4 regions of the Acidilutibacter cellobiosedens genome follow, and region 1 is predicted to be linked to each of the others. Evidence: riboswitches for the same ligand, from Rfam matches in the RefSeq annotation. Region 1 holds a riboswitch; each other region holds the start of a gene.

Region 1 (8,038 bases):
AAGATATGTGATTTTGAGAAAGAATCAAGCAATTTATCAATTTGTTTATTTGTAAAATAGCCATTTGTTCCTAATTCAATGATAACCGCTTTATCAGAATCATTAAATGTGGTATACTTAGCAGCTAAGGTTGCTGCTTCCGACATTTGCCTTCCAATTTTTCCGTCGATTGTAATGTTATTATATTTTTCGTTAAGGCTTGGAGCAATATCTAATATAATAGAATCTCCAATAGCTAATATATCCTTATAAGTTCCATTTTCTGCTGATGAGGTTTTTTCATCATTTTCAGTAGATACTTTTATATCCTTTTTATTGAGGTTTTTATTAGAAGCTTTTTTTTCGGGAGTTTGAGCTGTATTTATTTCGGATGAATATGCTTCGGCCTTTTCTAAGTTTGATTTTATTTTTGCCATACTGGTAATACCAATAGCAAGGGACATGATCACTAAAAATGATATTATAGTGGTAGTTTTTTTTGCTGAGATTAAGTAATGGCAATATTCTCGAAACCCAAATTTTCGTATTGGCAGCTCTATAAAACGATATGAGAATTCTGCAATAATACATGTAATAATTAGTTGAAAAAAGACACGTAAGTATGATGGGTTTCCTATTTCATAAATAGGGGTACTTAAGACCATAATAGGATAATGCCAAAGGTATATTTCATAGGATCTTGTACCAATCCAGCGCATAGGTTTCCACGAAAGTATAGGACCTAAAATTCCTTGTGGATGACAAACACATGCTATAAGTAAAGCCGTGTTTAAACTAAACAGAAATAATCCGCCTCTGTATAAAAAGGAATTATATTCATCTATAAATATGACACTAAAAATAAAGATAGAAAAAGAAATAATGCTTATGAGTTTTAACTCATTTTTTTGTTTCGGAGAAACTTCCTTAGTGAAATGTTTCTTGTTTGCCAAAACAGTTGCTAAAAAGCTTCCTATTAATAATTCAAAAGCACGAGTATCTGTGCCATAATATACACGGCTTGGGTCGGCAGTTGGATCATAAAGTATACCCATCAAAGTTGCTGAAAGCAAAGCTCCAATAAAAACTATACGTGAAAACTTGCCGATTTTTTTAGTGATTTTTAGTCCTATTATAAGTATAAATGGCCATAAAATATAGAATTGCTCCTGTACTGCCAAAAACCACATATGTTTCAAGGGAGATGGTGAGCCAAAGCTATCAAAGTAAGAAATCTTGTGAAAAATAAACCACCAATTAGTTGTATATGAAATAGAAGACATTGCATCTCCTAAGAGGCTTGTCAAAAGTCTATGGTTAAAAAGTATTACCCATAAGACAGTGACTATAATCATTAAATAAGCAGATGGTAATATTCTGCAAAGACGATCTTTCCAAAAAGTTTTTACTTTAAAATTTTCTCCTGTTAATAAAATTTTAGAGGTTACTAAATAACCAGATAGGACAAAAAAGATATCAACTCCTAAAAAACCACCTTTAGCCCAACTAAAGGTGAAGTGATAAAAAACTACAGATAAAATTGCAAAGGCGCGAAGTCCATCTAATCCTGTTATGTAACGACGATTGTGTATAGTGTTCAATATGAAATCTCCTCTACTTCCTATAATATTAATTATAACCTCTAACTTAAGTATATTAGTCTATGGTTTAAAAAAGGTTTCAAATAAGTTATATAAAGATTACAATATAGTTACAAATATTATTGCTTCATCTGTAAACATGGATGAGATAACAAAAAAATGTGGAATATCTAAAGAATTACAGCAGTTTACTACTGAGATACCGAATATGTTCTTCGAAAATTCAGAAGAAATTAAAGCCAAGATAAAGAAATATAATGTATATTTATATATTATCAGTTTATATATTTAATTTCATTGGTAATTAGCGGATGGTTTTCCAAAGTCATATAGATGGAAGAGGGCTGAGAAAATGTTTAACAAAATGGTTTGTGAAAACGGCGTTTATGATGAAAATATCATTAGAAATAATGTTGATAAAATTATAATTTTTTATAAGATATATTTTGAGATAAATAAAAGTAATTGAGGAATTATTTTCGATGGATATTGATTATATAAAAGTAAATAAGTTATAATTGAATTTAAATCAATGATATCAAACTTTGTAACATTTTGTAATAAATGATTTTAATAAAAAATTAGTAGCATTTATTACTTTAGCACTTTTAATTTATAATTCGGAGAAAAAAGTTATCTTTTAATTATGAGGTTATAAACTTATATTGTTTGATATTAATGGGAGAGGAGTTCGGTATAAGATGAAGAAAGTTGTTATTGGAGGGGTTTTATCATTAATCGGAACATTAGGCTTATTAACTGTTTGTATCATAGTTGCAAATGATGTGGTGTCGGGATGGAGTACACCGCCTGGGCGTTTTATGACTACGGTATTTTCTTTAGGAATGACTCCTATATTGGTGTTTTAAGGCGAGAAGTCCTGCCTGAAATAAACAATCGTATTTCGTTGATGGCATTATATGGAGCAACATCGGATTGTAAGGATATATTAATAAATTTCATAGAAGAAGTTTATAAAGGTGAAGAATAAGAAGAAAGATTAAAATAATTATTTAAAGAGGTAGAGAAATGAGTAAAATTGTATTTTTTTGTATACCAGCCTATGGACACACCAATCCAACAATAGAAGTGGTCCGTGAACTTACAAAAAGAGGGCATGAAGTATGGTACTATTCCTTTAGTATGTTCCGTAAAAAGATAGAAGGAGCAGGTGCTAAATATATTGAATGTGATAAGTATGTACCTGAACTGAAGGCTGAAGATGAAAAAAAAGTAGGAAAGGATTTTGCAGCGCTTATTGAAATGACAGTGGATACTACTATAGCCTTAGACGAGAAAGTTTGCAAAGAACTAAATGAATTTCATCCTGATTGTATTGTTTCAGATTCTTTGTGTTTTTGGGGAAAATTATTTGCAGCTAAACTGAATATAAAATATGTTTGCTCTACCACTTCCTTTGCTTTTAACCAATATACCGCAAAGATGATGAAACAAAATTTAATGGAAATGGTACGGATGATTAAAGGAATGCATCGTATCAAGAAAAAAATTAAACAATTGAATGACTATGGATATGCTGTTGATAATTTTATTTCTCTCATCCAAAATGACAATGAAACATACACTATTGTGTATACTTCAAAGGAGTTTCAACCGTTAGCGAACACATTTTCAAATAAATATTTTTTTGTGGGTCCTTCTGTTTCCGATATATTGGCGGGACCACGAAATAGTGATAAGAAACTTATCTATATTTCCCTTGGGACCGTAAACAATAAAAATAATGAATTTTATAAAAAATGTTTGATGGCATTTGGTGATGGCGAATTTGATGTTATCATGTCCGTAGGCGAAAGCACGGATATTTCATCGTTGGGAGAAATACCTGAGAATTTTGAAATAAAGAACAAGGTTGAACAAATAAAAGTATTACAAAATACAGATGTTTTTATAACACATAGCGGAATGAACAGCGTTAACGAAAGCTTATATTATGGCGTACCGATGGTATTATTTCCCCAGCATCAAGAACAACGCATGGTAGCTGAAAGAGTTGTGACTTTAGGTGCCGGAGTTTATTTAAAAAATGATAACCCCAAAGATATGAAAGAAGCGGTGCAGACGATTCTAGAATATGATTCTTATCAGGAAAATGCCGTAAAATTATCAGAAAGCCTTAAACTATCCGGGGGTGCAAAAAAAGCAGCGGAGGTTATCGGCAGGATTGCAGAAGAATAGATGTGGCTGAAATAGGATAATTTAGATATTAATGACTATATCCTTGGATTATCAACAGATGAATTTATTAATGGACTGCTGGATATAAATTTAAATACGGAGGAATAACAAATGCATTTAGAAAAACCGGAATGGATTAAAGTAAAAATACAAGGTGGAAATGTATCAGGTAAGGTAAACTCTTTGATTTCAGAACTTTCTTTAAATACCGTATGCAATGAAGCCAATTGTCCTAATAGGATGGAGTGCTATGAAAGAGGAACTGCCACATTTATGATATTAGGTAGAAATTGTACCAGAAACTGTACCTTTTGCAATGTAACTAAGAAAAAGCCCGAAAAAATAAACCCCATGGAACCGGAAAACGTAGCTAAGGCTGTAGCTAAGCTTGGTTTAAAACATGCCGTTATTACATCTGTTACTAGGGATGATTTGGAAGATCAAGGAGCTAATCAGTTTGCAAGAGTTGTAGAGAAAATAAGAAAGACTGCCCCAAAGGTAACAATTGAACTGCTTATACCTGATATGCAAGGAAATAAGGAATTAATAGATATTATCATAAATTCAGAACCAAACATACTGAATCATAATGTAGAAACAGTACCGGAATTATATTATAAGATTAGACCTATGGCGGTATTCGATAGATCTATAGAATTACTTGGTTATGTAAAGAAGACAAAACCAAATATGAGGACTAAATCGGGTATGATGTTAGGCTTGGGTGAAACTAAAGAACAGATAATAAATGTATTTAGAAGATTAAGAGAAGTTGATTGTGACATGCTGACATTGGGGCAATATTTGCAGCCCAGCAAATCCCATATTCCGGTAGTGGAATATGTTACTCCTGAAACATTTTACGAATATAAAGAAATCGCGTTATCCATGGGTTTTAAGAGAGTGGCATCGGCACCTCTCGTTAGAAGTTCTTACTATGCAGAGAATTTTTAAGACATGAAGGGGACGGTAAGACTGCAGAAATATTTCTCTCCGCTTTTGTTCAAAATATTTTTTCCCTCTGTAACGAAACATTCGTTTTTGGGATATATAAGCAGAATCAATTAAAAGGAGGCGAGGTAGTGGGTGCCCGCATTGAAGAAATATACAAAGAATACGCCCAAAGCGTGTACAAATGGAGGTCGAACAGCATTTAAAGGAATGTGACGATTGCCGCTCGGACTATGAAAAGATGAAATCTCCTGTCAATATACCGCTGCCGCCAACGACGGATAAAGAGGTAGACTTTTTGAAGAAAGTTAGGCGCAAGGCCTGGTGTATCGCTGCCTGTCTCTTTGTCATCGGGATATTGATTGGCATTGCCGGCATTTACATTGGGGAAACCGATGACGCACCCGGCGCTGCGCTAATTGGTATCCTGGTGATGATAGGATTAGTGGTGTTTGGCGTAAGAGCTGCTTGGCGCAGACGTTGATGGCAAAGTAAAATTTGTCTTGACAATTGATATCACTATATTTAATATAATAGATGAGAATTGAATATAAGAATGAATAGGGCTAGGGAAGCAGGGTGAAAATCCCTCACGGTCCCGCCGCTGTAAAGGAAGAGTCTTTTCTAAATGTCACTGGGAAACTGGGAAGACAGAAAAGATGATGAATCTTAAGTCAGAAAACCTACCTATTTATTAGCAGAAATAACTCTACGGTGGATGGAGAAAGCTGATTATTATTTTAGAAGAATTTTTGCTTTATTGAATTTTATATAATAAAGATTATTTAATAAGCTTATAAGAACTTCATTAGCCATGATTATTGCTTTAATGAAGTTCTTATTTTTTTATAAAAAGAGAGGATGAAAAAGGTGAAGTTCTATAAAAGGATATTGTTGCCATTAGTTGTGATTATGTTGATATTTAGCGTTTCGGGGTGTACTAAAACTACTGAGACAGGCGGGTTGAGCAATACTCAAGACCTTCCCATAACTGTAGAGGGAAATAATTATCCGTTAAAGATAAAGGATTTTCTCAAGAAAGAAACTATCTTAGAAAAGAAACCGGAAAAGGTAGCTGTTTTATCAGGCACCCCCTTAAATATATGGTACGATTTGGGGGGAAAATCCATATGTACGTCTAATATAACAGATAATTTAAAATTGATATCCGAATATAAGAAGGAAATAAACGATCTTCCACAGATAGGGCCTGTATATTCCATAGATATGGAATCCGTAGTATCCCTTAAACCGGATTTAATTATAGCTCAGGCCGGCACTCAAGGGACACAGGCGGATAAATTAAGGGATATTGGGTTTAAGGTGATTACTACTAATATAAGAAGCTATGATGATGTAATAGCAACTTATAATGCCTTCGGCAAGATACTGGGAAATGAAAAATCAGCTGAAGCAAAGATAGAAGCTCTAAAGAATAAGAAAGAAGAAATAGTATCTAAACTGCCCAAAGACAATAAATCCGTGGTCATATTATATATAACAGCCAAAACTATTGCTGTTAAGTTGGACAATAGTATAGCAGGAGATGTAGCTAAAATTTTAAAACTTGACAATATTGCATCCGATTTGCCTCCCGATACTATAGGCTCGGAAACTACTCCGTTGGATGTGGAATACATAGTGAAAAAGAATCCTGATTATGTTCTGGTTACAAGTATGATATCTGATGACGAAGAGGCCAAAAAGACTATGGAAGAGGAATTTAAGAGTAACCCCGTATGGAAGGGAGTAAAAGCCGTTCAAGAGGGACGAGTTATTTATCTTCCCCAACAGTATTTCTTATATAATGCAGGTCCTTATTATAGTGAAGCAATAGAATATATGGCAAAGAGTATATATCCGGAAATATATGGAGAGGTGACTCATCAGGATGGAAAATGATATTTCTCTCAGGGACAAAAAGGGATTTAAAATAACTGTTATTGCTATCTTAGCGATGCTCTTCTTTATATCTTTTATATTAGGGCTTACAAAAGGAACTCTTGAGGTAGAGGTGAAGCGGATATTTGAAGTTATTTCTAAGGATGACGGAAGTCCAGAGAGAATGGTAATTTGGAATATCAGGCTTCCAAGAATGATATTGGCAGCTTTGGTAGGAATAAATCTTGCTCTGTCAGGTGCTATTTTACAAGGGGTAATGAAGAATCCCTTAGCTGATCCCAGCATAATCGGTATAAGCAGCGGAGCAGGACTATTTGGAATTATTGTATTGGTCGTTTTTCCCCAGTATATAAAAATGGTGACTATTGCAGCTTTTATGGGAGCCATGTTGGCTGCCTCCATAATATATCTTTTATCCTGGAAAGGCGGCATAAAAACTATAAGGGTAGTATTAGCAGGAGTAGCTGTATCGTCTCTTTTTGCCGCAGGGATTTCAGGAATATTGGTCTTTTATAGTGATCGGGTCCATGGAGCATTGAATTTTATGAATGGAAGTTTATCATCAAGAAGCTGGCCGGAAGTTTGGACTATTTTACCTTACACTATAATTGGTTTTGTTTTAGCAAATATATTTGCGGACAAACTTAATATTTTGATATTGGGGGACGATGTTGCACGGGGTATTGGCTTAAATGTTGAAGCAACAAGATTTGGATTTACGGCTTTAGCCGCTTTTCTTGCGGCAAGTGCAGTAAGTGTTGTGGGACTTTTAGGATTTGTAGGGCTTATAGTGCCTCACAGTATAAGGTTAGTTATTGGGAACGATTATAGATACATGTTTCCTGCAACTGCTTTATTTGGCTCTGTACTCCTAATGCTAAGCGATACTTTTGCAAGAACTGTTTTAAGCCCCATGGAGATACCGGTAGGAATTGTAATGGCGGTACTGGGAGTTCCTTTCTTTTTATTCTTGCTAAGAAGGGAGTAAAAGGCTAAAGATGAATAAGAATATTATATTATCAATTGAGGGTTTAAGCGTAAGCTATAAAAATAAAGATGTTTTAACGGATATAAATTTACAGATAGAAAAAGGGAAGGTCTATTCTATTATTGGTCCAAATGGCTGTGGAAAGACTACTTTAATACGGACCATTAACAGAAGTATAAAACCTAAAAAGGGAAAGATTTTTTTAAATGGAGAGAATATATTCAAAATGAAAAACAAAGATGTAGCTAAAAAGATAGCCATATTAAATCAAAATAATAATACGATGAACGATGTAACTGTAAAAAGATTAGTTCAATATGGGCGATATGCTTATAAAAATTGGTGGGAGACCGTTGACGGAAAAGATAGTGAAATAGTTCAATGGGCAATGGAGAAGACGGGAGTGATAAAGCTTCAG
Region 2 (8,038 bases), 720 kb from region 1:
CAAGGCTTGTAGCTACTTCGTCTCCCATCATCAGTATATTCAGTTTGTTTGGTATCAATAAAATCAAAAAAATCCCTATAGCTGCATAAGGAAATATAATTTTTACCTGCTGCCACGTAGTAGATGAAAGGCCACCCACCATGAAGCCTATAACTCCTGCCACTTTGTTTGGATAAAACGTCATCAAAGCGTTTGTTCCCGCTCCCAATAAGGAAGAAACGGCAACTCCGGCCAGTATCAATCTCGTTGGTACAACACCTTCCTTCCACGCTAAAAAATATATAAAAAGTGTGGCCAGCAGTGCACCTATAAATGCACCTATAGGTGCCAAATAGTAGAAATCCGGAAAGAGTATCAGAATTAATAATGTCATAAGTCCGGCTCCAGAGGAAACTCCTATGATATTTGGCGCCGCTAATGGGTTTCTCATAACACCCTGCAATATGGCTCCCGATAATGCAAGGCATGTCCCAACGAGGGCTGCTACTATAGTTCTCGGCAATCTGACGTTCCATATTATTTGATAGTTCACTGTGGATTTTTCAAAGAATACCGCATTTATTATTTCCTTTGGATGTACCTTTACCGCTCCATTTCCTATGCTTATAAAAAAACTGATTACAGTCAAAGCTATAAAAATCAGTAAAATAACCTTCTTTTTAATTCTTTCTTTTTTTATATTGCTATCAGTCATATTTTATTCCCCTTAGTATTAAGCATTTCAATAGCTGTATAGTCTTTATATAAAGACTATACAGCCATGCCAATCTTTTTATTTGAATATATCCGGATAAAGTATTTTTGCTAAGCCTTCATAAGCATCGGGATATTTTGCATTTGGTTTATATAAGTACAAGTCCTTAGAAAGAATTATATATCTGTCATTCTTCACAGCAGTAAGAGAGCTCCAAGCCGGATTATCTTCCACATCCTGTTTCAATCTTGCCATTATTTCCTCTTTATCGCTTCCCATAGTTTGTACAAATATGAAATCCGGATCTTCCTGTATTATTTTTTCCATGCTGAAGACCTTTGCATCAGACGAATTTGCCGCAGTATCGGATATATTTATGGTGTTTAAATCCTTGAGCATTTCCCCCACCATTGATTCCGAATTCCTGACTGTAATATTTTTAGCAGTAGCAAATACTATTAGCACTTTATATTTTTTGTCCTTCGGTACTTTTGCTATTATTTCATCTACTTTCTTCTTTACTTCATTGGTGTGTTTTTCATACAGGTCTTCTCTTCCGGTAATCCCCGTGAAAAGCCTTACAGTCATATAATAATCCTTTAAATAGGTATTAGCTAAATCAATAACCTGAATGTTATTTTGTTCTAACGACGGAATCAGGGATGCTTGACCTTTAAAGTCATTAGTCAAAATGACTAAATCGGGTTTTAATGCTAATATCTTTTCAAGGCTCGGAGAACCGGGGCTTCCTACAACTTCAGCGGATTTAGCATTTTCAATAGGTTTTTCCTCGGCTTCTTCTACCTTTCCTATTACTTTTCCGCCACAGCTGTCCCAGATGTCAAGATAGGAATTGTATAAGCAGACAACCCTTTCAGGGTTCTTTTTTATGGTTACTTCTTTTCCCCTGGCATCTGTAAATACTACATTATCCTTATTAACAGTAACCCCGTATTCTGATACTGGTTTATTCTCTTCTTCTTTCTTCGTTTCTTCTTTAGCATCATCATTATCCGAACCGTTTACATCTTTAGTATTTTGACATCCGCTAAATATTGATACAGCCATCACAACTACCAAAAATAATAACAACATCTTTGTCTTTTTCATATTTCATTCCTCCTAAAATATTCTTTTCAATAATCAGTTATTTTCTATGATGGTTTTTAAGTGAGATATAAATATATCTTGAATTTTTTTATTCTGACCTAATCCAAGCATATTCACTTCAACCTCAAAACCGCCTTTGATTAACGTATTCTTCCATGAACTGCCTTTATCGCCAGCCATATCGTTGATTACGTGATCCCCCGTTACCAACATAAAGGGCATTAGTATAATTTTTTTTATCTTTCTCCGGAAGAGTTGAGGTATTATATTCCCTAACGTTATACTTCCTTCCATTGTTCCGATAAATATATTGTCTGAATATTCCTTTCTAAAATATTTTTCCAACAGACTATAACTGGTATCCGAGCTATGATCTGTACCATGTCCCATAAAAACCAATGCCTCATCAGGTTTAATTTGCGGAATTTCAATTGAATTTACTGTCCTTTCATAATCTGTATCATCGTATAACAGCGGTACTCCTATTTTTACAATGATATCCTGATTTTCTTTTTTAAACAATTCTGCCTGATTTACGAGCTTATTGTATTCATGACCTGGTATTATATGAAGGGATTGTATATATATTTGGGAAATACCTTCGTTTTTCATCTTCCCCAATGCTTCTGTTACATTATTTACTGATATTCCATCCCTTTTCTTAAGTTTATTAATCACCATCTGGGAAGTAAAAGCCCTTTCCGTATAATATCCGTTAAACTCCTTCTTCACCCTCTTTTCTATGCTTTTTATACATAATTTTTCGGCTTCCTCAAAGGTGGTGCCAAAACTTGCCACAATAATTCCTTTCTCCATTATTCCCTCCTTATCTCAAATAAAAAAACCATGGCCTTTTCTGCTATGGTTATATATAAATAAAACTTACATGTAAACAACCACTTCCCTCCGAAGGCTTATTTATAAAAGTTACAGGCAGGTCTCCTGGCTAATAGTTCATCCTACTCTCAATACCTTCCCAGAAAAGCTTCCAGTGGTAATTGTATGATTTCGTTCCTATTTACAGTAGCGGGGGCTGCAGCGGATTTTTCACCGCTTTCCCTTTTAATTTCAAAAAACCTGTAATTTTAAGCTATTTAATTATACAAGATTATTTCTTTAAATCTTTATCAATAACTTTAATTATATCATATATATTATCATATAAATTTATATAATTTATTTTAGGGCGTTTTATCAACACCACATTTACTCCTGTTTCTATAGCTCCTTTAATTTTTTCTTCGGTTCCTCCTTCATCTCCGCTATCCTTAGTTACCATATATTTTATATTATAATTATTATACATGGCCTTATTGAATTCCTTCGTAAAAGGTCCTTGGGCCGCTACTATCTGCTTTGGAAGAAGCCTCAGGTCCTCACATTTCTTTATCACAGAATAGGTAGGCAAAACCCTTGCATACAGTCTGTCAATCTCTAAAGATGAAGTAAAAAGCTGAAGGTTATTGCTGCCGACAGTCAAAAGTATATTTCCTTTAGTTCCCTTTAAGTATGATATAGCTTTATCATAATCGGGAAAACAAGATACTCCATCTGTTTTCTCATAGGAGTTTCCCTTTCTTTCATATCTCAAATATTTTATTCCCGTAGATTTACATGCTGCCATGGCATTAACCGAAACCTTTTCGGCATAGGGATGAGTAGCATCTACTATACATTCTATTTTTCTTTTCCGTATTAACTTTTCCATATCATCTTGTTCCATTTTCTCGGATATTACTTCCACATTACAATCGGATTCTATTAGTATTCCTCCATACTTCGTAGCTGTAGAAGCTATAACATCATATCCTTTTTGAAACAATAGTTCTATTATTTTTCTTCCGTCGGATGTTCCCGACAATACCAATATCATAGTGCATACCCTCTCGGTGTTATCATTTTTCCCTTTGCCATATAGGTATGTGAATTTCCGACAATAATTGTGGTAAACATATCTATATCATATTTAAGCATATCTTCAAGTGTAGTTATAACACATGATTCTCCCTTTCTTTTAGCGTTCCTGACTATCCCCACTAACGTATCATTTTTTTTATATTTAAGAAGTATTTCTCTTGCTTTTTCTATTTCCTTTTGTCTTCCCTTGCTCTTAGGATTATACAAACATACTACAAAATCCCCTTCTCCTGCGCAGTGAAGCCTTTTTTCAATTAAGCTCCAATCCGTAAGTAAATCACTTAAACTTATAGTAACATAGTCGTGCATAATAGGCGCTCCCAGAGAAGCCGCCGCTGCATTTGCAGCAGTAATCCCCGGTACTACTTCTACCTCTACGGAGCTTTTGCTTTTAAAAACTATTTCCAAAATTATTCCCGCCATTCCGTAAACACCGGCATCCCCACTGCTTATCAATGATACGGTATTCCCTTCTTCCGCATATTTTAAGGCTTCTTCACATCTTTCTTTCTCTTTTTTCATGCCCGTCGAAGCTACTTCTTTATCTCTTATTATATCTTCTATCAAGTCCACATAAGTTTTATATCCAACTATTACATCCGATTTTTCAATAGCATTTCTGGCTTCAAAGGTCATATGTTCAATATTGCCGGGACCTATTCCGACTACAAATATTTTTCCTGTCTTGTCCACCTATATTTCCTCCCATACAGATAAGGTTATTCCATTATAAGATTTTTTGGTCATAAGAAAATGTCCTCCCGAAGCGGTAAGCATTGCACAGGGTTCACAGACCCCGCCAACCCCTATAGTCTTTTTCACAAACTCGGAACAGCTAAAATTCTTTTCCACAGTTTTTATTTCTTCTCTGGAAACTATTTTAACTTCAGCATCATAATATCGGGCAGCTTCAAATATTCCTGCTTCATTTTTCTTAAGATCCACCGTTGCAAAATGCTTTATACTTCTTACGTCAATGTTTAAAGAATTCAATGCTTCTGCTACAGCCGATATTATAGCTTCCTTAGGAATTCCCCTTTTACAACCTATTCCTATGATTATATTTTTAGGTATAAGCTGTACTTCATTGGAAGAGGAGATGTCCAAAACTTTGTTTGTTATGTATATCATTCCCTTTCCCTTCGCAGATTCCACTATATTATCCGGAAGTTTTATATCTATTCTTATATCTGACTTTATCCCTACCAATTCATCATTTACTATAAGGGCAGTAACATCTTTGGCATTTAACATGTCGGATACCCGACAGTTTAATTTCTCCGCCAAAGTATCAACGGCTATCAATCCTCTGACATCGGAAGAAGTGGTTATCACGGCCTGCCCTCCTACTCTGTCTGCCAATAAACATGCCGCGTCATTAGCTCCTCCCAAATGGCCCGAAATTAAACTTATTACAAACTGTCCCTTCTCATCCATAACTATTATGCCGGGGTCCGTAGTTTTGCTTACCAAATACTTAGCTATACTCCTCACCACTATTCCCGCAGCCATGATAAACAGTATAATATCGTATTCATAAAATATGCTGCCCACGAATTCGCTCAATTTTTTATCTATAGTCAAAGTTTCCTTATCAGACCATTTTTTTAGGGTATATATATCTATCCTAATATTATCCAACGATTTTTTTACTCTCTTGGCCTGACGGGTACCTCCTTTTGTCAGAGTAACTATTGCCCAGTTCATTTTGCTCTCCTATACCCGTGACTAAAATTGCTGTCATACAGCTTGGACAGTTCATACTCATCCCCAAGAAAATCTCCTACAAGGATCTGTGCAGTTTTAGTTATTCCTTCTTTTTTAACCTTTTCCGCTATATTGCTGAGGTTGCCGATTATTATTTTTTCATCTTCCCAGCTGACCCTTTGTATTACCGCAACGGGTGTAGTTTCCTTATAGTGGCTTTTGAGCCTCTCTGCTACCTGATCTATCATCTGGACTGAAAGAAATATAGCCATAGACGCATTATGAGATGCTAAACTTTCCAAACTTTCTTTTTCAGGGACTTCTGTCCTTCCGCCTAATCTGGTACAAATTATCGTCTGCGAAACGCCGGGGAGAGTAAATTCCTTTTCAATAGCAGCAGCAGAAGCTACAAAAGAGCTGACTCCCGGAACTACTTCACTGTCTATTCCCAATTTTTCCAAGGCGTCTATTTGTTCTCTTATGGCCCCGTATATACTTGGATCTCCGCTGTGAATTCTGACGACCTTTTTCCCTTTAGTAAAATTTTCTTTTATCACGGATATTACTTCCTCCAATGTCATATAAGCGCTGTTATATACTAAACTTTCCTGTTTCCTATCCCTTAACATCTTTTCGTTTACCAAGGAACCGGCATATATTATTACATCCGATTCATCTATTAATCTTTTTCCTTTTAGAGTTATCAGCTCCGGATCCCCCGGTCCTGCCCCTATAAAATATACCTTGTTCATATTAATCCCTCTTTTTTTATTATAACTATTGACATATAAGGTACTTTCTCCAACTGCAAATCCTTTATATCATAGGAAATATACTCTTCCTTTGTACCGCATTTTGATATCAGCGCAAAATTTTTCTCTAAACCCATTTCTATCAGTTTTTGGGCTAAAATTTTGCTGTCGGAAGATGGTTTCATAATTACTATATTATCACAAAAATTTAATATCCCATCTATATTTTCAACATTGCCTTCTAAGGGAATTACAGCGAAAGTTTCCTTTCCCTTTGCCAAGGGATTGCTTATCCTCGCTGCCGAGGCACAAAAAGAAGTTATTCCCGGAATAGTTTCCACTTCGTTACCTAATTCCTTTATCAGCGGAACTAAATACATATATGTACTGTATACTGTAGGGTCCCCTATGGTTAAAAATCCGACATTCTTCCCCGAAAGAAGAATCTCATTTATTATATTTGCATTTTCTCCCCATTTTTCTTTAAGTTTTTCCTTATCGTAAACCATTGGAAAGGACAGATTTATTACTTCCGCATCTTCTTTTAAATATGCTTTGGCTATATCAAAAGCTATGCTTTTTTTATCTCCTCTGCTTTGAGGGCAAACAACCTTATCCAATCTTTTAAGCACTTCAACAGCTTTTAGTGTAACCAATTCCGGATCTCCGGGGCCTAATCCTATTCCATAAAGTTTTCCTCTCATAATTATCACCTTTTATCTGCATATATAATATATATTGGATTCCGCGACTCCATCATAGTTAAATTACCTACATTCTTTCCTTTGGACACTGACAAATTTATTACTTCTATATTATCAAAACTCCCCGACTTCATAAGCTCTAAGGATTTATACAAATTTTCTATTGTAATCATGTTGGCCGCTATCCTGCCTCCTGATTTCAGGTTGTTTTCCACCCACTCAAATATACCTTTTATATTTCCGCCTGTCCCTCCCAATATTACTCTGTCTACTTTTCCTATTTCGGACAGGGCTTCCGGGGCTTCCCCCTCTATTGTAAAAATATTTTTTACCTGAAAAAGGCTTGCATTTTCCTTAATTAATTGTATACCTTCCCTTTTTCTCTCCACCGCATATACTGTTCCTTCATTTGCTATCAGAGCGGCTTCTATGGATATAGAGCCTGTCCCTGCTCCTATATCAACTATTTTGTTATCCTTATTTAACCTCAATTTACTTATGGTAATCGTCCTTACTTCTTCCTTAGTCATAGGCACATTCCCGCGCTTAAATAAACAATCGGGTATTCCTGCCGTCCTATAGTTCCATCTACTCATTGCTGATTATCACCACACAAATATCGTATTTCCTTTTAGCAGTAAATTGTTCAATGCTCCCTCTTGTTATTCTTTCATTTTCATAGGATAAATTTTCTCCCACATACATTATTTTATCACTGATTTTGCTATTCAATAATGTTTGAGCAATTTTATCGGGAGTCCATTTATTATCCGTAAGAATAGCAACTTTATTATATTCTTTAACCTCTTTCGAGAAATCATTTTCCCTGCCGTGCAAACTTGTAAAATATCCGTCTTCCCAACTTTGGCCTATTCTTGCAAACATATACTGAACAGAGCTTAATCCTGCTGTTACATCTAACTCATCAGCAGAAAAATATTTTTTTAAATATCTGAGCATGCTGTAAAAACCCGTATCTCCCGAAACCGCTATGGCTATCTTTTTAATTCTTCTATTCTTTTTTATAAATTCTATCATCTGAGACAAATTATTACCTATAGCAAAAATTTCTTTTTTCTCGGCATCTATGCTTTCAAGATTTCTTCTTCCGGCAATTATTATATCCGACTGATTTATAATCTTCAAAGCTCTGG
Region 3 (8,038 bases), 1.7 Mb from region 1:
ACCTTCATTAACACCAATGCAAAATCATCTTTTTGATCTCCATACATATACGAATTAGCTTTGTTTTCTATGTTTTTTATAGGGCTTTCGGGAGCCTCTTTAACTGCTTCTATTATTCTTTTCTCTCCGAATTCTTCTTTATTTTTATTTCTTACTTCTAATATTCCATCTGTATAAAAAAGTATTCTATCTCCATTTTTCAGTTGAACCATATTCTCATTATAATGTATTTCATCAAATAAGTAAGAAATTGGATATCCTTTCATCTTCAGCAATTCCACATTATTATCATCAAATAATATGGGAATACAATTATGTCCGCCATTTGCGTATTTAAATGTATCGGTAGAACAATTAAAGATGCCATAGAATATTGTAAGATATTTTTCATCATCTAAGTTTAAATCTATAAATCTTTTATGAAGTTCCGTTAAGGTTTTAGAAGGACTGAGTATATCATCTTTTATTGCTCTCATGGTCTGTCTTATAAACATGGTCATCATTGACGCGGTAATCCCGTGGCCAGCCACATCACTTATATATATGCCTATATTGTCCTTGTCTATATAAAAAACATCAAACATATCTCCGCTGAGCATTTCACATGGCTTGTATAAATAGTTGATTTTAATATTATTATAGGAGCCCTTTCTGGGAAGAATTTTTTCTTGAAGAATCTTTGCAAATGTAATATCTTTGTTGAGTTTTTTAGTCTTTTCCCTCAACTCCTTCTCTAATTTTCTTTCTCTTGTGACATCCCTAAACACTTCCACCGCGGCATATATGTTACCATCGGAATCTGATACAGGTGAACTCTTAACAGAAAAAATACGATCTCCGACATTTTCTTCTTTTTGTATAATTTCCCCTGTTGCGATACTTCTTTCAGTAATGCAAAAACTACAGGGCCTAATTTTACCAAGAGCTTCATAACATTTTTTCCCTACAATTTCTGTTCCCAGAGCACCTTTCATGGTCTTATTTGCATATATAATTGTCCCATTTCTGTCTATAACTCTGACCCAGTCCGCCATTCCCTCAAGAACGTGATAATTAAGCATATTGAAATTTTTTATTTGGTCTTCAAAATAACTAACTTTGTTCTTTTCCAACATAGCTATCACCCATATTTTAGAAATTTTTTTGCTCGCCTTCATAATAACACACTATACAATAAAATACAAAACAATTTAATATTAATCTTGAGTGTTCTGTAAAATATCATGATAAATATTGATTATCTCTTCCCTATATATCTCATCTGCATCTATAGAACCCCATCCTAATTGATTCTGAAATATGCCATCATAAACCTGATCATGATAACTCCTTAAAACATGAGGAATATTTTTTTCTGACAATATTTCATCCAGTAACATGGCTTCAACTTCATTGTTAAGAATCAAAATCTTTTTTATTTTTCCCATTAAACTATCTCCTTTTAAAAAAGCATTCACCTCAATTGAAATGAATGCTTTAATTCACCTTACTTTATAGAAGAATTATAGATTACATTTAAATAATCGGGATTAAATATATCCTTTTTTACAAATCCCTTTTCTTTATTGTCATATTTAAAATCAGACAACTTAAATGTAGCAGAGCCCGTCTGAAGGGTAGCTATATGATAATCATCTTTAGATGTAAACACCCAAAATTCCAATGCTCCCAATTGTATATAATCATCAAATAAAACAAATTCTCCATCTTCATCTTTTATAATGAGAAACCATTTCTGACCATCATCCCATGCTATTTCTCCATTATCATACCTTTGAGCTGTAGTATACATCTCTATACTTTCATCTTCTCCGTCTCTATCCAGATCAACTTTTTTACTGTCTAAGAGAGTCAAATCGGAAGTATCAAGTTTGTCTCCGGAAAGATGTACATATTCTAATTTTTCTTCCTGTTCAGTCTTTTCATTTTCCTCTTTCAATGCTTTATCATATATCGTTTCTCTCAGAGATTCATTTAATTGAGCTTTAATTAAAGTCTTATTCTTTGAATCATCTTGAGAATAAGTCATATAATAATATTTATCCTTCTTCAAACCATCCCATAGCTTTTTATTTTTTACATAGATCGTAATTTCTTTTAACTCACTTTCTTTATCTTCTCCCAATATTTGAAGGATAATTGAATGACTATCACCCTCCTCATCTTTGCTTAAAAGAAGTCCCGAAGTAATAAAAGTATTACTATTAATATTATTGGAGGATTGAAAAATATAAAAAACAACTATTACTATTGCCAAAATCAGTATACCCACTATATTTTTAATCTTATTATTCATTCTCTCACCCTTCCTTAATTTTATAGCCTATAGGAAAGTTCCATTTTTCTCAATATAATTTGAAATAAGTTTCAAAAAGGCTTCTCTGATTTATTAATGCTTCTATAGAAGTCTTTTTTATATATTATCATGTCTTGTATACAATTTCAACCTATAAATTTAAAAACCTCACTTACTATTTAATTATATCATAAATCTAATTATAATTTTTTTATTAGCAATTATTGCTTTATATTATTTCATTTTTTGTCGATTTAATGTACAATAGATATTGTATTGTAAAATTATTATATTTAAGGGGGGTTTATTATGGAAAGCAAAACTACAAAGGAAAACACAAAAAATAAAGATAACAATCTATCTAAAATTAAAATAGGACTTATAACACATTTAGTAATTAACTTACTTATAAGTACCTTAATATCAAATGGATTATACGTCTTATTAGCAGAACATATGAATGTTAGTCCTAATTTTATAATGTTAATTTTTTCATTTGTAAACATAATTATTTTCTTATTAATAACCTATTTCTCAATTAGCCGTTGGCTTGTAAAGTTCTTCAAAGCTATCGAACCGGTTATTGAAGAAATCTCTAGAGGCAACTTAAACGAAATAAGTTTATTCAACGGTAAAAATAAATTCAGTGGAATCACGGATTCATTAAGCAAGGCTAATTCAAATATAAAAAATATGATTACAGGAATAACACAGAATTCTGAGGTATTATCTAAAAACGCCAAAGATCTGTCTGATATTGTCGAAGATACTACTCAGGCAGTGGAACAAATCGCTTCCAGTGTTAACGATATAGCCTCCGGTTCAGAAGATACATCAAAAAATATTACTGAATTAAGCGAAGCCATATCCAATCTTACTACTCTTTCACAAAATACAGAAAAAAATACTCAATTGGCTACGGACCTTTCAGCTTCCATGGCCAAATCAGCAGAAAAAGGTAGCAAAGATATGGAAAAGATAATCGATAAGGTAAGTTTAATTGATTCTTCTACCAAAAATACTTCAGGAATAATCGAAAATCTTAATGAACAAATTAAAAACATTGAAAATATAGTAGTAATCATAAACCAAATAGCAGAACAAACGAATCTTCTTGCATTAAATGCGGCAATTGAAGCAGCAAGAGCAGGAGAATCAGGAAAGGGATTTGCTGTAGTGGCAGATGAAATAAGAAAACTTGCCGACGAAACCCATACATATTCAGATGAGATATCCAAAATTACAAATTCCGTTACAGGAAGCAGTAAAAGTGCTGTAGACAGCATTGAAAAGGTAAGCGGAATAGTTAATGAAAGTGTAGAAGTCGCTGATTTAACTAAAGCTTCTTTTGAAGAATTGGTGGAAAAATTCGATAAGATCAATCTTTCAATAGTCGAAATTGCGGAAGCTTCTAAAGAGGTAAGAAATAATAGCGAATATATCCTTGAAAGAGCTACGGAAATATCCGCTATATCAGAAGAAACTACTGCAGCATCTCAAACCAGTTCGGAAGCAATAGATAAAAATCTTGCAGCCATGGAGGAAATCACCTCTTCCATTGAAAGCTTATCGGAAATTGCAGATAAACTAAATAAAATGGTAGAAAAATTTAATGTATAAAATCTACTTTTATTTCTTCTTCTTCAAAATATCTTGCTATGGAATAGAGTAAATCAGATAATCTGTTTAAATATTTCACAACATTTGAATCTATTTCAGCATTTTTTTGAAGAGAAATTGTTCTTCTTTCGGCTCTTCTGGCAACTGTTCTTGATACATGAAAATATGAAGATGCTTGTCCGGCCCCAGGTAATACAAAACCTGTGGGCTTTTTTACCTTTGCCATATACTTATCTATATTTTTTTCAAGATAGTCTATATCCTCATCTTTTATTCTATGAGGAACCTTTGTTTGATCTTCTGTGGCAAGATTGGCTGCAACAATAAAAAGTTTATTCTGAATATGATTTATTAATTCATATGTATCCTTATCGTCTTTTATATAATTTTTAGCAAGACCCAAAAATGATACCAGCTCATCTACAGTGCCATAACTTTCAACTCTTATATCATCTTTTGATACTCTCTTATTGTCAAAAAGACTTGTCTGCCCTTTATCCCCGGTTTTCGTGTATATCTTCACAAATAATTCCTCCTTCATTTTAATTTCTCTTTTTTGGTCTTGGACCATAAAACTGATAATAATTCACTTTAATTTTTCCATTAAATAATTTTCTTCTCCTATCAGCTCTCCTTCCGTATATTTTTTCAAACTCCTCGTTAGATGTAAGAAAATAAAGAGACCATGTATCCAAAAAACTGAAAACTTCACCCATTTTTCTGTATAAATCCTCTACTTTTTCTTTCTCTCCCATTCTCTCTCCATAGGGAGGATTTGATATGATAACTCCGTATTTTTTCTTGGAGCTTAGTTGCAATGCATCCTTTGTTTCATAGGTAATACAGTCGTCCACTCCCATCTCATACGTATTCTCTCTTGCAATTTTAACAGCTTCTTTATCAATATCATACCCAAAAATTTTCAGTTCTCTCTCCTGTATAATAGATTTCCTTGCAAAAATCTTTTCTTCTTTCCAATATTCTTCTTTTATTTTTTGCCAATCTTCTGCCGCAAAACTTCTCTGTATTCCCGGAGCGATATTTTTCCCTATCATAGCAGCTTCAATGGGAATAGTGCCGGAACCGCAAAATGGATCAATAAGTATTCTCTCCGGACTCCAATAACTTAGTTGAATCATAGCCGCAGCAATTGTTTCCTTTACAGGTGCATTGACATGCATTTTTCTGTATCCTCTCATATGAAGGGCTTCCCCTGAAGTATCAATGGATAGAGTTGCCACATCTTTTAAAATCGAAACCAATATTGTAAATTTAGCTCCTGTTTCTTTAAACCATTCAGTTTTATATTTTGTTTTTAATTTTTCTACAACTGCTTTTTTAACTATGGCTTGGCAATCTGAAATGCTGAATAGCTTAGAATCCACGGATTTTCCGTTTACGGTAAACTCCCCGTCTTCATCTATCCATTCTTCCCAAGGAAGTGCTTTAGTTTTTTCGAACAATTCATCAAAGGTTAAAGCCTTAAATTCCCCCATTTTTAAGAATACCCTATCGGCAGTTCTAAGCCAGATATTTGTCTTTGCAATATCTTTTTCTTCACCTTTAAATGTTACCTTTCCATTTTCAACTTTTAAATCCGTATATCCTAATTTTAAAAGCTCCCTTTTAACTAATGATTCCAAACCAAAAGTCGAGGTCGCAATAAGTTCTATTTGTCCCATTTTATCCTCCCAATAATTAATTACCTTAATATTATACACCAAAACTAAATTAAATACTTTTTAAATGAGTACTTTTTAAAATCCTTGGGTATATAATGTTATAGGTTAAATTCTATATGACGAATATAGAAAACAAAAAACAATAGGGAGGGTCTTTAATATATGAAAAATATAGGAGAAACAATTCAAAGCGGAGATTGGAAGGGTGAAAAACATGTGCCTGTAATTCATGCCCCTGAAAAAGTTAAAAAAGGAGAAGCATTTGAAATAAAAGCAATAGTAGGAGAAAAAATACCTCACCCGAATACTTTGGAACATCACATTTGTTGGATAAAAATATTCTTTCAGCCTAAAGATGCAAAATTCCCAATAGAAATCGGAAATTCTGAATTCAGTGCTCACGGAGAAAGCGAAATATACAATGAGCCTTCCGTTTCTCTGACTACAAAAATTGATAAATCCGGTACAATTCATGCGTTAAGCTATTGTAATATTCACGGTCTATGGGAAAATAGCATAGAAATTTCCGTAGAATAGTGAGGTAAAAGATGAGGCTGTTAAAAAGAAGCTTCATCTTTTTTTATAATAATCTATCTCCTTGTTCTGGTATCCTTGACTAAAAGTTATTTATATTATATATTTTAATTGTAGTTAAATTTAATATTTAGGTAAAGGTACAAAGATTTATATTTCTTTGTTTAAAAGGGAAACAAGTAAAAGTCTTGTACGGTCCCGCCACTGTGAAGGTGAGAATTTTAAAATATGCCACTGAGAAATTGGGAAGGCTTAAAATTCTATGAACCTAAGTCAGGATACCTGCCTTTGCTAATGCACTAAAAACTCTACGGTAGATAGGGAGTGTTTCAGAATAGAATTATTATGTAAATACATAATGTTATTTTGCTTGTCACAGTTCCTGAAACCGCCGAGTTCAGGAACTTTTTTATTGCCCAAAATCATGAGGAGGTTAAAAGAGTGATAGAAGATAGAATAAAAGATATTGAGCTAAGAAAAAAAATAACTACAGCTGAAAACGCTGCACTATTTATTAAAAATGGTATGACAATTGCTACAAGTGGCTTTACTCCTTCAGGATATCCAAAAGCTACACCATTAGCACTTAGTAAAAGAATTAAAAACAATAACGAAAATATAAAAATTACATTAATTACAGGAGCTTCCGTCGGAGATGAATTGGACGGTGAATTAGCCAGAAATAATATTACAAAAAAAAGAATTCCCTATCAAACAAATGATAGCTGTAGAAAAGCTATAAACAATGGAGACATTCAATTTTGTGATGTTCATTTAAGCCTATTGCCTCAATACATTAATTATAATTATTTGGAAGATATAGATATCGGAATCGTAGAAGCATCTGAAATTACCGAAAACGGATGTATGATACCAACTACCTCTGTAGGTATAACACCAACTATAGTAAAAAAAGCTAAAAAATTAATAATAGAAATAAATACAAGTCAACCAATAGATCTAAGAGGAATACACGACATATATACTTTACCAAATCCCCCAAAAAGAACGCCTATACCTATACTAAACTGCAAAGATAGAATCGGTACAAATTATATCCAAATAGATAAAAATAAGATAATCGCCATAGTTTTCACGGATATAAGAGATGATGTTAAAAAATTAGCAGAACCAAATAAAGACAGTAATTTAATGGCGGAAATTTTTTTGGAATTTTTAGACCATGAAATCAAAGCAGGCAGAATTCCAAGAAAATTATTGCCCTTTCAATCCGGGGTTGGTTCAGTATCAAATTCAATACTAAATGGATTCTCTCGTTCAAAGTATGATAAGCTTCAATTTTATTCAGAGGTAATACAGGATTCAATGTTGGACTTAATAGATATAGGAAAAGTACAAATAGCGTCCGGAACTGCTATTTCCCCTTCTCCGGAAGGATTAAATAAATTTTATGATGATATTAAAAGATATAAATCGAAGATAATATTAAGACCACAAGAGATTAGCAATAACCCGGAAATAATCCGAAGACTCGGGGTCATAGCAATGAATACGGCAATAGAAGTAGATATATACGGTAATGTAAATTCCTCTAATATAATGGGTGGAAATCTCATGAATGGGATAGGAGGCTCAGGGGATTTTGCCAGAAATGCCTATCTATCAGTATTCTTTACAAAGTCCACAGCTAAAAATGAAACTATTTCCACCGTAGTACCTCTTGTATCTCATGTCGATCACACCGAACATGATGTCAACATAATTATTACTGAGCAAGGAATAGCGGATTTGAGAGGTTTAAGTCCAAAGGAAAGAGCTATAAGCATAATAAACAATTGTGCTAATCCTATTTATAAGGATTTACTTTCGGATTATTTGAAAGAAGCTATGAAGAGTAAAAAGAACATACCTATATTACTAAATAGGGCTTTTAAATGTTTTGAAT
Region 4 (8,038 bases), 1.4 Mb from region 1:
CGAACAATAAAATTTACTTCTTGTATAAGGATTGAGATAGTTAAAATTATAAGGCAAACCTATTTTGTTGTAACAATAATTTGCAGCCGATGCATCTTCAGATATAGTTGTACTTGTCACAGTAACTCCGTAACATGTACCTCTGGTACGGTTCCAATCATTATTTCCGGTGGTCACGCCATTTGACAAAGATTCCACAACTGTACCGGAACTGTATATTATAGCTGCATGGCCTGTCGGAATTATTCCCTTGAGTTTATCTGCCGTAACAAGAATTACACCTTTTCTTGTAGGATATGTTCCAAAGGAATTATTTTGTTCTTTATCCGCATCTTCTGTTTTATCCGGTACGATTACTAAATTTTTTTCTATTTCTTCTTTTATTTTTTCCACAGTTTCCGAATCAAATACTTCCTCAGCCGTTAAAATTTTTTCTTTTTCTGCAAAGGATGGAATGGATAAACTTAAAAATAGAACTGCAATAATGATAAATGAAATACATTTTTTAAAATTTTTCATAGGACACCCCCAGTATTATTTGTTAATAAATTATATTCCTGTAGGGTGTTATTTATTACAAATCAATTCCCAATACCTGTTTAACGATTATACCTACAATAAAGGATATCACCGCTACACCCATGCTGATGCCTGCCATTTCAAAAAAGTTACGCTTAAATGGTTCATCTTTAGCAACGGAAATATAAAAATTAAACCCTGCGATTATGGAAATAGCAATAAGCATTGTTACAATCAATGCCGGAATATAATTGTCTTTAGAGAACAGCAAATAAGGTATAATTAACAGCACTACAGTAATCAAATAGGCAATACCTGTATAGGCAGAAGATTTTACGGCATTTTTGTTCCCTGATGCCCGAGATGATAGGTATCCTGATGCACTCATGGAAAGAGTAGCGGAAATTCCGGTAATCAAGCCGGCCATAGCTATAACCGACGTATTCTGCATGGCAAGGGTATATCCGGCCAATGATCCCGTTAATTCCACAAGAGCATCATTCATGCCCAATACCATATCTCCTACATATTGCAATCTTTCTTCATCCAATAGATCAATGAGTTTTGCCTCGTGGGCTTCCTCATCACGAAGGATGGTTTCCAACATAGGTATTTCCGCTATATGGGCTTTATATGAATTGATTGCCTTTTCTTCTCCTCTTTCAAACATTTTAAGCATAAATGTATATCCCAACATAATTGCTATGAAGTTGTAGAACCTTATCCGACTCATATTAGGTTTGAGAATTTGGTTAGAATATGAAGCAAATTTTTCGGCATGGGAGTTTTCATCCTGAGATATGGATTTTAAGATTTTTTTTGCTTCAGGATCCTTGATGCGATCGGAAATTCTTTTATACAGTTCTGCTTCATCCCGTTCCCGCTGTTGACAACTTAACAAAAAATAATTTTTTTCTTTATTATTTTGTTCCATTAAACTTTTGCTCCTTTCTTTAATCATATCTTGAATATATTATATTTCTATTATAAAATAACATCAAGACACTGGATATATTCGGGACCAGTGAAAAAGTCCAATTTTTTAATTTTTTGTATCTCCAAATCCGCATTTTTACTGAGTAATTTTTAAAAATAACGACTTTATCAGTAGTCCCGATATATTCACTGGAACTTTATTACTGCATTAAATTTTGCACTTGACACATTATATAGATACTTGTTATCATATAATAACAACATATAGTATATGCTGTTATTATTTTTTTGTCATATTATCCTATTCATTATAAAAATAAGGAGATGCTAAAATGATTACGAAGATCAAAAAAAGAGATGGAAGAGAGGTCCCCTTTAATATTGAAAAGATTTCAAATGCTATATTTAAAGCAGCAAAAGCGGCCGGAGGACAGGATTATGATATGGCAGTTGCTTTATCGGAAGAAGTTGCTGAAATACTAGAACGGGATTATATACATAAGGTACCCGAAGTTGAAGAAATACAGGATATAGTGGAAAAGGTACTTATAGAGTCAGGTCATGCCCGTACGGCAAAAGAGTATATTCTCTACAGAGCCGAAAGAAACAGAGTAAGGGAAATGAACACAAGACTTATGAAGGTATACGAAGATCTGACCTTTAAAGATGCCAAGGATAATGACTTAAAGAGGGAAAATGCCAACATAGACGGAGATACGGCTATGGGTACCATGCTTAAATTTGGTTCCGAAGGGGCGAAACAGTTTTATGATTTGTTTATATTAAAGCCCGAACATTCCAAAGCTCACAAAGAAGGGGATATTCATATACATGATTTGGATTTTCTTATGCTGACTACTACCTGCTGCCAGATAGATATCGTAAAGCTGTTTAAAGGAGGGTTTTGTACCGGCCATGGATTTTTGAGAGAACCTAACGACATTCAAAGTTATGCCGCTTTAGCCTGTATTGCTATACAGTCCAATCAGAATGACCAGCACGGTGGTCAGAGCATACCGAATTTTGACTACGGAATGGCACCGGGGGTTAAAAAAACATATGTAAAATTATATAGAGTAAATTTATTAAAAGTCTTTGAGTTGTTGACGGAGGATGGAGAAATTCAAGATAAAATTATAGATATCTTTGATAACATTCACAAAGAAAAGGGATTGAAGCCCTCCATTGCAAATAACGAGAAGTATAAAGAAGCGGAATTTAATTATCTTTCTGATCTTATAAAAGATCCTTTATTGATAAAAAAAGCCCAAAAATTTGCAGAAAAAAATGCGTTGAAAGAAACGGACAGAAAAACTTTTCAGGCAATGGAAGCATTTATACACAATTTAAATACTATGCATTCCAGAGCGGGAGCTCAGATACCTTTTAGTTCCGTTAACTATGGAACCGATACGTCTCCGGAAGGCAGAATGGTTATGAAAAATCTTCTTCTTGCTACGGAAGCCGGCCTCGGAAACGGAGAAACTCCCATATTTCCGATACAGATTTTTAAAGTTAAGGAAGGAGTTAATTATAATGAAGGGGAGCCAAATTATGACCTGTTCAGATTATCATGCAGAGTAAGTGCAAAGAGACTGTTTCCTAATTTTTCGTTCTTGGATGCACCGTATAATCTTCAGTATTATAAACAGGGCCATCCGGAAACGGAGATTGCATATATGGGATGCAGAACAAGAGTTGTAGGAAATGTTTATGACCCCGACAGAGAAATAATATACGGAAGAGGGAATTTAAGCTTTACTACTGTCAATTTGCCGAGATTGGGGCTGAAAAGCAAAGGTAATCTGGATATATTCTTTAAGGAACTTGATAAGGTTATAGATTTAGTTATCGATCAATTGTTGGAAAGATTTGAGATGCAAGGGCGCAAAAAGGTAAAAAATTACCCCTTCCTCATGGGGCAGGGAATATGGATTGATTCGGATAAATTAGGAGAAGAAGACGAGGTAAGAGAAGTATTGAAACATGGGACTTTGACTATGGGATTTATAGGCCTTGCCGAATGTTTGAAAGCACTTACGGGAAAACATCATGGGGAATCCGAGGAATCGCAAAGATTAGGCCTTGAAATTATAGGGCATATGAGAAAGAGAATGGACGAAGCAAGCCAAAAATATAAGATGAATTTTTCCCTTCTTGCTACTCCGGCGGAAGGGACAGCGGGAAGATTTGTTAAAATGGACAGAGAAATATTTGGTTCCGTTGAAGGGATAACGGATAGAGAATATTATACAAACAGTTTCCATGTTCCTGTATATTACGAAACAACCGCTTTTCATAAGATAAAAACGGAAGCTCCATATCATTCTCTTACAAATGGGGGACATATAACATATGTGGAGTTAGACGGAGATCCGACTCAAAACTTAGAAGCCTTTGAAAAAATTATAAGAGTAATGAAGGAATCCGGAGTAGGCTATGGTTCAATAAATCATCCCGTGGACAGAGATCCCGTCTGCGGATATACCGGAATTATCGGCGATACCTGTCCTAAATGCGGGAGGGAAGAAGGCAATATACCTTTTGAGAGGATCAGACGTATTACAGGATATTTGGTGGGGACCTTAGACCGTTTCAATGATGCAAAAAGGGCAGAGGAAAGGGACAGAGTTAAACATTTTTCCTGCTCTGTAAAATAGGGAGACAGATATGACTGATTTTTTAAGAATAGCAGGAATAATTAAAGAATCTATAGTTGACGGACCCGGTATAAGACTGGTAGTTTTTTCTCAAGGTTGTAAACACAACTGTAAAGGATGCCATAACCCGGAGACTCATTCTTTTACCGGCGGCAGACTGATAAATATTGAAGATATCTTGGAAATGGTAAAGGATAATCCTCTCTTAGACGGAATAACCTTCAGCGGAGGAGAACCTCTTGAGCAAGCTGAAAGTTTTGCGGTTTTAGGAGAAAAAATAAAGGAAATGGGGCTAAATGTCATAACTTATACGGGATATACTTATGAGAAAATAATTGAAAGTTTCTATGACAGACCGGATTGGGAGAGATTAATGAGATGTACGGATATTCTCATAGACGGTCCCTTTGAGATAGATAAAAGGAGCATTATGCTGAAATTCAGGGGTTCTTCAAACCAAAGGATTATAGACGTGAAAGATTCTATCCTTTGTGGGGAGCCTATAGTTATAACTCCTTGACAATATTAATTTGCATGGAATATAATGTTGATGAAAGTAATTTAATATATGGAAAAGATAAAATATAGCACAATAAGGAAAAGGGTGAAAAGCCCTTGCTGTAGTCGCAGCTGTAATCAGGAATTTAGGTTGGTGTTTTTGCCACTGTTTGTATACAAATGGGAAGGTTCGACCTAAAGATGATCTGAAAGCCAGAAAACTTGGTGTTGTATTTCTTCTCGATACTCCGACTTAGAGGAAAGGGAAGGTTGAGTGAAATGAATTTAAACCCTCTTCCTTGGAAGAGGGTTTTATTTTTAAGAGGAAGTGTGGGAATGTGAAAAAATTAGTTGGAATAGGTTTGTTAATTTTTATAATATTATCTTCATGGGGGATATCCTATGGAAGCGGCGAAACAAGAATTACAGGAATCATCGGATTTGGCGGAAAAGTAAAGCTGAAAAGTGTAAATCCGTTAAAAATCACCGTAAGTACCGGAAATTCAGGTATAGATGAAGGTATAATCCGCATAGAAACTGAAAACAGGAAATATTATGAACCCGTAAAGATAGATGATAATAGTGAAAAAGTATATTATTTTTCCATTCCCATACCTGATTCCGAGGGTAAAATAAAAGTAACGTTAGAGAATAAAGGAAAGAAGATAAATTCCGTCGAAATCCCATTTGAACCTATTTCCGAGAAAACAACCGTCTTAGGAATATTATCCGATGAACCGGAGAGATTGAATTATCTCAGCCAATTGAAACTAAATTTTATTCCCATGGAAGATATAGAAATAGTTGATTTGACCAAATACCTCAGCCTGAATGAAGAAGAACTTGAAAATTTAGATATGGTTTTTATAGAGAACTACAATTCAGAACAATTACCGGAAGAATTCGGGCAAAATCTTATTCAATGGGTTAAAAGAGGACACAATATTTTCATTGGAAACAAAACCTACAAATATAAAACTTTAACCGGAATATTTAAAAATTTAAATCAAGAAGAGATTTGGCATTTGGGAGAAGGTAACGTTGTACCCGTAAACGAAAATTTGGAAACGATATCCTTAGATAACATAAAAGAATCAATTGAAAAATATGCTACATATTTAAATCTTAACGATTTGATCAAACCTGAAAATATTTTTAACAGGGAAAATGAGTGGAAAAATATGTTTTTTATAGGAAATTCTCTGTTGAAACCCAGTTATAATTTGGTTTATATATTTCTGTCCTTACTGATAGTTTATTTAATATTTCTTATTATAGGATTGGGAGAAAAAAGAGGTAAAATATTTGGAATATCAATAGGAGCCTTTTCTTTGATATTTTTAATAGCTTTTTTTAGAGAAAATATCTATGGAAGCAATGTGGGAAAGGTTGAGATAAAGGAATACGGAGAAGGAGTTTTCTCTACAGGAGTTGCATATGTAAAGGGAACTAAAGAGAATTCGGAATTTCAGCTGAATGATGGATTCTTGGACGGATATGGAGAAGACAATATTCATGTTATGCCTTTAAACCAAAAGGTTCTTGCATTGAAAAAAGAGGTGTATCATATATTTTTTCAGAATCGGGATGAAAAAGAAAGTTATGTGCAGAAACTTTCTATAGACGAAAATTCAATTGTATCAGGTGAAATACAAAATATTCTCCCTTATGATTTGGATAACAGCTTCATCATAATAGGAGATACGGTTATAAATATTGGAACATTAAACGGAAAACAAAAATTGGATATTAAATATAGATTGGATGAAAATTTAAAGAATACCGGCGATTTTAATTATTTGGACAAGGTTTCTACTGCTGTCAAATTAGATGACGAAGAAAAACAGCTGTTTGAACAGTATTACTATGCTGAAAGTAATCCTAAGAACTGCTGCCTGATAGGATTTAGTACAATAAAGGATAAAGATGAAAAGACATATACAATGAATGTCTTTCAAATTGATTTTGAAGAAAAAGAACATTTAAACATTCCCTTCGGAGTTATTTGTCCGGTTAAAAACTATACTAAATACTCGGAAGATGAATATATAAGGGAATATACGTTGGAAGAGGGAGAAGAACTTCTTTTATACTATCCTATGCCTGTGCGAGGGGATATTGAATCCCTGAATCTTAGAGCAAAGATTGATTATGGCAGCTTAAAAATAGAGGCATTAAATCAAAAAGATAAAAAATGGGAAGAATTATCGTCTCAATTATTTCAGAGTGACAGAGTGAAGAATTTTACGGAAAATGGTCCGTTGACCATTAAGATAACCGGTAAGGGAAGAATTATGCTTCCTCAAATATCCCTCCGGGGGAAATTAAAATCAGGTGAGAATAATGAATAATTTTTTAGAGATGAGTAAAAAAAACAGAGAGCTGATATTCAGTTATGTATTGATTAATACCATAGTTCTTTTAGGGTGTTTTTTCATGATAATTTTAACGGATAATTCTTACGAGGAAGATTTAACGGGTAAAATGTATCTTTATTATTCCATATTTCAATTAATATTGAATTCGATTCTCATAACATTGTGGGAATGGGAAAAGAAAGGATTTTTTCATATTGCCATGTTTACATTATCTTCTTTTCCTCATACGATTTTACTCTTATCGGTAAACAATATGAGCGGATTGTACGGCCTTTTCCCTCTTATTATCCAATATATATGGGCAATGGTAATTATCAGCATTAAAAACATGATGATGTATAAAGGAAAAAGTGATTTTCATATACAGCTTATACTCAAGATATTTATATGTACGGTAATAATATTCAGTTTGATATTCTTTTATTATTATTATGAATATAGGAATTTAGTTATAGTATCGATATTCGACAGGAGAATTCCCCTTATATTTTTCTTAAATCCCGTGATGACCTCGGCGGGAACGGCTGCTTCACAGCTGGGTCAGCCAAATTATCTGGGACACAAACCTTTGGGTATTTTCTGCATATTCTGGATTTTAATATCCTTGGGAATAAGTATACTTATTAAGCATGGAAGGCCTTGCTATGAAAAAAAATAATGCTTTTACTGTTTTAAAAAAATTGAGAAAAAAGATATGGCTGAACAGATTATTAAATACCACTGTCTATTTTGGATTGGGGATTTCCGGCACGGTTTTTTTGATGGCCGTTTTAAGTCATGTATTCCCGATAGTTTATGTAGGGAAAAAGATTTTTTATATTGTTGAAGGGGGACTATTATTGGGAGTGCTTTATTCTCTTTTCAAAATTCCATCCATTGAAGAAACAGCAGAAATTGGAGACGATACAGGGTTTAAAGAAAGGTTTTCAACTTATTTGGAATACAGAAACTGTCATGGAGAAATATATGATGCTTTTTTTGATGAGATGAGGGAAGCTCTTTCAGAGGAAGATATAGGGAAGAAATATCATATTAAGATAGATAAAA

Evidence for each region. Region 1 has a riboswitch for cobalamin ahead of EQM13_RS05175 (ABC transporter substrate-binding protein). Riboswitches for the same ligand answer to the same signal wherever they lie in the genome.
Region 2: another riboswitch for cobalamin. It lies ahead of EQM13_RS01830 (sirohydrochlorin cobaltochelatase); the one in region 1 lies ahead of EQM13_RS05175 (ABC transporter substrate-binding protein).
Region 3: another riboswitch for cobalamin. It lies ahead of EQM13_RS15040 (succinate CoA transferase); the one in region 1 lies ahead of EQM13_RS05175 (ABC transporter substrate-binding protein).
Region 4: another riboswitch for cobalamin. It lies ahead of EQM13_RS16710 (hypothetical protein); the one in region 1 lies ahead of EQM13_RS05175 (ABC transporter substrate-binding protein).

The regions. Positions count from the first base shown of each region.
Region 1 covers NZ_CP035282.1:1,080,268-1,088,305, forward strand. The annotation lists gene EQM13_RS05155 (acyltransferase family protein) at 1-1,580, opposite strand, end outside; gene EQM13_RS18190 (hypothetical protein) at 1,582-1,872, shown strand; gene EQM13_RS18195 (hypothetical protein) at 2,282-2,449, shown strand; gene EQM13_RS05160 (macrolide family glycosyltransferase) at 2,610-3,779, shown strand; gene lipA (lipoyl synthase) at 3,891-4,733, shown strand; gene EQM13_RS05170 (anti-sigma factor) at 4,915-5,214, shown strand; cobalamin riboswitch at 5,276-5,435, shown strand; gene EQM13_RS05175 (ABC transporter substrate-binding protein) at 5,625-6,632, shown strand; gene EQM13_RS05180 (FecCD family ABC transporter permease) at 6,622-7,620, shown strand; gene EQM13_RS05185 (ABC transporter ATP-binding protein) at 7,631-8,038, shown strand, end outside.
Region 2 covers NZ_CP035282.1:364,263-372,300, reverse strand. The annotation lists gene EQM13_RS01840 (FecCD family ABC transporter permease) at 1-694, opposite strand, end outside; gene EQM13_RS01835 (ABC transporter substrate-binding protein) at 773-1,804, opposite strand; gene EQM13_RS01830 (sirohydrochlorin cobaltochelatase) at 1,838-2,620, opposite strand; cobalamin riboswitch at 2,720-2,900, opposite strand; gene EQM13_RS01825 (cobalt-precorrin-6A reductase) at 2,913-3,677, opposite strand; gene cobJ (precorrin-3B C(17)-methyltransferase) at 3,674-4,414, opposite strand; gene cbiG (cobalt-precorrin 5A hydrolase) at 4,415-5,428, opposite strand; gene cobM (precorrin-4 C(11)-methyltransferase) at 5,425-6,180, opposite strand; gene cobI (precorrin-2 C(20)-methyltransferase) at 6,177-6,884, opposite strand; gene cbiT (precorrin-6Y C5,15-methyltransferase (decarboxylating) subunit CbiT) at 6,890-7,480, opposite strand; gene cbiE (precorrin-6y C5,15-methyltransferase (decarboxylating) subunit CbiE) at 7,473-8,038, opposite strand, start outside.
Region 3 covers NZ_CP035282.1:3,115,145-3,123,182, forward strand. The annotation lists gene EQM13_RS15005 (SpoIIE family protein phosphatase) at 1-1,115, opposite strand, end outside; gene EQM13_RS15010 (hypothetical protein) at 1,197-1,427, opposite strand; gene EQM13_RS15015 (hypothetical protein) at 1,487-2,296, opposite strand; gene EQM13_RS15020 (methyl-accepting chemotaxis protein) at 2,606-3,916, shown strand; gene EQM13_RS15025 (cob(I)yrinic acid a,c-diamide adenosyltransferase) at 3,906-4,439, opposite strand; gene EQM13_RS15030 (THUMP domain-containing class I SAM-dependent RNA methyltransferase) at 4,459-5,598, opposite strand; gene EQM13_RS15035 (class II SORL domain-containing protein) at 5,761-6,135, shown strand; cobalamin riboswitch at 6,254-6,436, shown strand; gene EQM13_RS15040 (succinate CoA transferase) at 6,574-8,038, shown strand, end outside.
Region 4 covers NZ_CP035282.1:3,460,303-3,468,340, reverse strand. The annotation lists gene EQM13_RS16730 (YiiX/YebB-like N1pC/P60 family cysteine hydrolase) at 1-519, opposite strand, end outside; gene EQM13_RS16725 (VIT1/CCC1 transporter family protein) at 575-1,453, opposite strand; gene EQM13_RS16720 (anaerobic ribonucleoside triphosphate reductase) at 1,788-4,115, shown strand; gene nrdG (anaerobic ribonucleoside-triphosphate reductase activating protein) at 4,126-4,635, shown strand; cobalamin riboswitch at 4,679-4,857, shown strand; gene EQM13_RS16710 (hypothetical protein) at 4,952-6,964, shown strand; gene EQM13_RS16705 (hypothetical protein) at 6,957-7,649, shown strand; gene EQM13_RS16700 (hypothetical protein) at 7,636-8,038, shown strand, end outside.